DNA from 2 places in the Peribacillus sp. FSL R5-0717 genome. Region 2 is predicted to be linked to the other one. Evidence: riboswitches for the same ligand, from Rfam matches in the RefSeq annotation. Region 2 holds a riboswitch; the other holds the start of a gene.

Region 1 (3,124 bases), 180 kb from region 2:
AAAAGAAAGGGCTTTTGGGTTCGCGGATGGACAAATTCCCGCTAGTTCCCATAAACCAATCCCTTTCGGCCAGTTCAGCTTTAATATCTGCCAACTCCTGCCACTCTTTAGAATGAGTGTTCACGCTTTAACCACCTCCTGCTGCTTTATAATGTCAATTACATCAAAAAATGTTTCGAATCCTTGATGTGGAATTCCTTCCCTATCGCATTTTTCAAGCAGTATGTCACGGGCTATGACAAAATCGGCCTGTTTTGCCGCTTCAAAATCCGTCACTGAATCTCCAATAACGAGTTTAAAATCTTCCGGACCCGTAATTTTCCTCATAATGGATGGCTTGCAGCAACCGCAATCATTATTACATTGCTCATCACAAGCATGTGGCCACTCAATATAAATCTTTTCCTTATCAAAAAATGCATGGTTGCAATAAACGGACTCTGTTGGCAAGATATCATTCAAAAGGGGTGAAATGAAAAAATCCATGCCCCCGCTTACAATATATAAAGGGATATTGGCTTGTTTCGTATACTCAACGAATTCATAAAACCCTGGACGAATGCCGGCCGTTTTTCTTACATATTGGATGATGTCATCCTTCAAGCCACTATCAAGCAGGGAAAACATATCCCCAACTCCTGAAGATATACTGATTTTTTGCTGAAGGACACCGTCTTTCAACGCTTCCCATTCCGGAGGCGCAAATTTCTTCATAATTGAAATGATATTATCTGTGTTGGTGATCGTTCCGTCAAAATCACAAAAGATGATCGGTTTCATTATTTCTTATAGGCCTCCCCACAACACAAGAGCTTTTTTTAGGGTTTCTTCCTCAGCCGCCGCTTCAGAAAGTTCCTTTCCTGCCAGAACGGCTTCCACAGCAGAACGGAATGCCTTGGCACCGCCCTCTGCTCCGTCAGGGTGCCCGTGAATTCCGCCTCCGGCATTAATCACACTATCAAGCCCGAAATCCTTGATCAGGTCCGGAACCATGCCCGGATGAATGCCTGCAGAAGGAACAGGGAAGGCTTTTTTCCATGAAAGTTCATCTTTTGTCAGAGCTTCAGCAATCGCTAAGGTCTCCGTTTTTTCAAGTGCGACATTTCCATAAGGAGAAGGGAACAAAGATAAATCCGCGCCTGATAACCTTACTAATTTACCAAGCAATAATGGATAGCCGATACCATAAAATGATGAAGATGCCAATGCCCCGCTATATGCGGGGTGCGCCATGATCGGCAGCTTGATACGATCATGTTCACTCAAGGCCTGCAATACATCCAAACCATATGTATGAACGTTGAACAATAAAGCATCTGCCCCTGCTGCAGCCGCTTGCTCTGCCTTATCCAATAATTCAAAAGTTTTCCCTGATAGATTGACAGCATATAAAGTACGGTGGCCAGTGGTTTCATAGACTTCATTCAATATTCTTTTTCCCGTTTTTATTCTATCGAAAAATGGAGTCAGTTCCTGGTCGAAGAGGATCTCATCATCCTTAACCAGGTCGACACCTCCCAATGCTTGTTGCCTCAGTTGCTCATTATGAAATGTTAGGTCTCTTCCCAATACACCTTTAAAGATGCTCATCACCAAGGGCCGGTTAAATACGCCAAGCTTTTCCCTTATGCCTTCAATGCCAAATTGCGGCCCGGGAAAAGCTTTTTGAATATCACCGACAAAATCCAAGTCCATAAGTTTTATTTCACCGTCCAATGAAAGTTTGCCGAAGACCGTCGTAAGGATTGCAGGTAAATCATTGGAGAAATTCCTTGCCGGATAGGCAATTTTAATCAGCGAACGGTATACTTTCCGATTAAAGTAGCTGTTTGCCCTCTCTTCTTCAGATAGGGGTGTCACCGATACGACGCGTCCCTTATGTTTTTCCAGTTGTTTCTGTACCAAATGCGGCAAGTCCGTCCATGTCCCGACAGTCAGACCCAAGGCAATGCTCTCTGCTTTTTTCTCATGATTTCCAATAAAGTCATGAATTAAATAAGTAGCGACTATCTCGCTCATCTGATCACTCCTATAACACGTTAGTAAACTCTCTATGTCACTATTGGCCTGAGATGGTCTCAAAATGGCAAAAGCCCCTTCATAAAGAAGAGGCTTTAAAAAGCCATCTTCTTATCTCCCAGCCATCGGCTGCAAGAATTAGCACCGTGCCTTGTGGATTTCAAGAAAATCCGGCGAAAGGATTCCGCCCCATTTTACAATGGAATTACGGTCGGTTGCTGGGCTTCATCGGGCTAGTCCCTCCACCTGCTCAAAATAAGAAAACGCTGATATATAAGTTGCATCCAAGTATCGAAAGATTAAGAATTTATTTTGTATTCTGACAGGTAATTCCTACTTTGTCAATAAGTTTTAACTATTTAAAGGTGAACCTTATTGCATTAAAATAAGTTTAATGTCCGTATTCGTTCCACAGCCTCTTGCAGCCGTTCTTCCGAAGTCAGTAGCCCTACCCTGACATAACCTTCGCCAAATTCACCGAACCCATTCCCTGCGGCAACAGCTACATGGGCATGCGTTAATAAATAGTCCGCAAAACTCTCGGACGTAAAACCTTCAGGTACCTTGAGCCAGGCAAAAAACGATGCCGCTGGAGCTTTGACTTCCCATCCGATGGACCTCAATCCCTCAATGAAAACATTCCTTCGCCCCTCGTACATTTGCACTAACTGCTCTACACAGGTCTGTGAGTCAAGCAAAGCGCTTGCCGCAGCTTCTTGTATCGCCGGGAAAAGACTCACATAAAGATGGTCTTGTAATAGTTCAAGAGCTTCTATTACACTCTTATTGCCCACTGCGAAGCCGACTCTCCACCCTGCCATATTGTATGTTTTCGATAGAGTGTATATTTCAACTCCTACATCCTTTGCACCCTCCGCCTGGAGAAAGCTTATCGGTTTTTTTCCATCGAATCCTATCGCCCCATAGGCGAAATCATGGACCACACAAATTGAATGTTCTTTTGCAAAGGAGACGGTTTCATCAAAGAAACTTTCAGTTGCAGAAGCGCCTGTGGGATTATTCGGATAATTCAAGAACATCATTTTGGCTTTATCAAGAACTTCTTTATGTATGTCATCGTATTTCGGAAGAAAATCATTTTCTT
Region 2 (3,124 bases):
TCCGAACGAAGGAGCTTTATGACTTCTTGGAATCAGCGTCCGGAAAATATGACTTCGACCGTGACAGAGTGGTGGCATTAGGTTATTCCAATGGTGCAAATATAGCTGCAAGTTTGCTGTTCCATTACGAGGGGGCCTTACAAGGAGCAATTCTTCATCATCCAATGGTTCCAAGACGAGGGATCGCTTTGCCGTCCCTTTCAGATATACCTGTATTTATTGCTGCAGGTAAAAACGATCCGATTTGCCCGGCAGAAGAAACTGAAGAACTTAATCAACTTTTACAGCAAGCTGGCGCAACAGTTGGAGTTCAATGGGAAAATTATGGTCATCAGTTAACACGTTCAGAGGTTGATGCAGCAGGTTCATGGTTTCAAAAGAACTTTTTATAAGAATGAGAGGGAATGAAGATGATTTCTGTTAACCCTGAAAGTCTGACTGAACGGGATAATTATAAGTTTTTGACTGGAAGCATTATACCGAGACCTATAGCGCTGGTTACGACACAATCCGAAACCGGTACAATCAATATAGCACCGTTCAGCTTTTTTAACATAGTCAGTTCAAATCCTCCGATGATTTCCATTTCTGTTCAACGGAAAGAAGGAGTTTCAAAGGATACAGCCCGAAATGCAATTCAAACAGGTGAGTTCGTTGTTCATATCACTGACGAAAATAATGTTGCCGATGCAAATCGAACGGCCAAGGAACTCCCATCTGAAGAAAGTGAATTGGGTCTTACTAATTTCACGCTGGCTGTTAGTGATAGGGTATCCGTACCAGGATTGGAAGAAGCGAAGGTACGTTTTGAATGTACATTAGAGCAATCGATTCCATTGGCAGGTTCCAAGAATGAACCTGGTTGTGATTTACTGATAGGGAAAATAGTCTGCTATCATATAGAGCAAGATATTTACCATAATGGCCGTATTGACCCGAATGGGCTAAAACCTGTAGCAAGATTAGCAGGTCATTCTTATACAAAACTAGGGGAATTATTTGAAATAGAACGTCCTTAAGGAAAAAGTAAAAAATGGCGACATCTTTTAAGATGTTGCCATTTTTAAGACCAAAATGACCCCGGTTAGTTTTATTTGCCATTATAATACGCTTAGCGCCTGTTCCAAAAATAAGCAACCTTTTAATATTAATGCCGCAAACGCCATGATCGTTAGCATTTAAAAGGAAGTCTTTACATTCCGAAACAAAACTTGACAAATTTTTCATAGATTGATACAGTTATAAAAAAATAATTTCTTATCCAGAGAGGTGGAGGGACTGGCCCTATGAAACCTCAGCAACAGGTCTACAAAGACACTGTGCTAATTCCAGGGGGTGAAACCTTGATAGATAAGACCGTACGTGTTTATTTGTCAGTAACGCACTCTTTTTTAGAGTGCGTTTTCGTTTTTTCTGGATGCAAGATTAAGGAGAGTAAGAATGGATAACAAAAGGAAGCATGATTTTCAAAGGCAAATGCAAGCACGGCATATAATAATGCTATCGCTTGGCGGGGTGATTGGAACTGGTTTATTCTTAAGTTCGGGTTATACGATTCAACAGGCTGGTCCGTTCGGAACCATCCTTTCGTATCTGATTGGTGCATTAGTGGTTTATCTAGTCATGCTATGTCTAGGTGAACTATCTGTGCATATGCCCGAGACAGGTGCGTTTCATAGTTACGCAGCCAAATACATCGGACCAGGGACAGGGTATACAGTAGCCTGGTTGTATTGGCTAACCTGGACTGTTGCACTAGGTTCGGAATTCACGGCTGCAGGATTGTTGATGCAGCGATGGTTTCCATCAATCAGTGTCTGGATATGGAGTGCTCTATTTGCCATTTTGGTTTTGGCATTAAATGCGTGGACCGTTAAGTTTTTCGCTGAATCCGAATTCTGGTTTGCGTCTATAAAGGTATTTGCTATTGTAATATTCATTATTCTGGGAGCTGCGGCAATGATAGGTTTCATTCCTATGATTAACGCACAATCAGCTCCGTTATTTTCCAATGTTACAAGTGCAGGTTTATTTCCAAATGGTGCTTTTGCCATTCTAATGACGATGCTCGCGGTGAATTTTGCATTTTCTGGAACTGAATTGATCGGAGTTGCAGCTGGAGAAACTGTGAATCCGGAAAAAACGATTCCAAAGGCAATCCGTATGACATTATGGAGATTGATTATCTTTTTTGTAGGTACCATCGTTGTTTTATCCGCATTATTGCCTGTTTCGGATGCAAGCGTATTAGAGAGCCCCTTTGTTGCCGTTCTAGAACGAATTGGAGTGCCATATGCAGCGGATATTATGAACTTTGTTATATTAACTGCCATTTTGTCCGCTGCGAACTCAGGACTATATGCCTCATCCAGGATGCTTTGGTCACTTGCAGATAAGAAAACTATTTCACCAATATTTGCAAAATTGACAAAACGGGGTGTTCCCTTGAATGCAGTCCTTTTCAGTATGCTGGGCGGTGTTTTAGCACTTTTCTCGAGTATTATAGCGCCGGATACTGTTTATATAGTGCTTGTATCCATTTCTGGACTAGCCGTGGTGATAGTTTGGATGAGTATTAGCGCGTCACAGTTTCTATTTCGCAGACGATATATAAACGAAGGAAACTCAGTTAATGATTTGGCTTATCATACACCATTATATCCATTCGTTCCAATCGTTTCATTTATGCTATGTCTTGCTTCTTGCATAGGAATTGCATTTGATCCTACACAAAGAATAGCACTATATTGTGGCATTCCGTTTATTTTGTTTTGCTATGGAAGTTATTATCTGACACAAACCATAAAGAAAAGAGGAGTAGACCATGAAAAATAAAATTAACCCAATTGAAGCAATTTTACAAGGTCATTCAGTTATGATTTTGGACGGAGCTTTAGCTACAGAGCTTGAAAGTCATGGGTGTGATTTGGACGATCCCCTGTGGTCTGCACGTGTATTACTTGAAAATCCAGAAGTGATTTACCAGGTGCACTCTGACTACTTTCGAGCTGGTGCTGACTGTGCGATAACGGCAAGCTATCAAGCAACGGTTGAAGGTTTCGCCCTCCGCGGAATACAAGAAAAAGAGGCATTGGATCTAATCAGGAAAACGGTTTTACTAGCA

What was found. Region 2 has a riboswitch for S-adenosylmethionine ahead of mmuP (S-methylmethionine permease). Riboswitches for the same ligand answer to the same signal wherever they lie in the genome.
Region 1: linked by a shared signal. The riboswitch ahead of mtnW (2,3-diketo-5-methylthiopentyl-1-phosphate enolase) and the one ahead of mmuP (S-methylmethionine permease) in region 2 are both predicted to bind S-adenosylmethionine.

Annotation. Positions count from the first base shown of each region.
Region 1 is NZ_JBBOOF010000001.1:223,356-226,479, forward strand. It holds gene NYE65_RS01045 (methylthioribulose 1-phosphate dehydratase) at 1-124, opposite strand, end outside; gene NYE65_RS01050 (2-hydroxy-3-keto-5-methylthiopentenyl-1-phosphate phosphatase) at 121-780, opposite strand; gene mtnW (2,3-diketo-5-methylthiopentyl-1-phosphate enolase) at 787-2,019, opposite strand; SAM riboswitch class I at 2,128-2,281, opposite strand; gene NYE65_RS01060 (pyridoxal phosphate-dependent aminotransferase) at 2,400-3,124, opposite strand, start outside.
Region 2 is NZ_JBBOOF010000001.1:43,494-46,617, reverse strand. It holds gene NYE65_RS00190 (alpha/beta hydrolase) at 1-392, shown strand, start outside; gene NYE65_RS00185 (flavin reductase family protein) at 411-1,019, shown strand; SAM riboswitch class I at 1,255-1,357, shown strand; gene mmuP (S-methylmethionine permease) at 1,441-2,835, shown strand; gene mmuM (homocysteine S-methyltransferase) at 2,825-3,124, shown strand, end outside.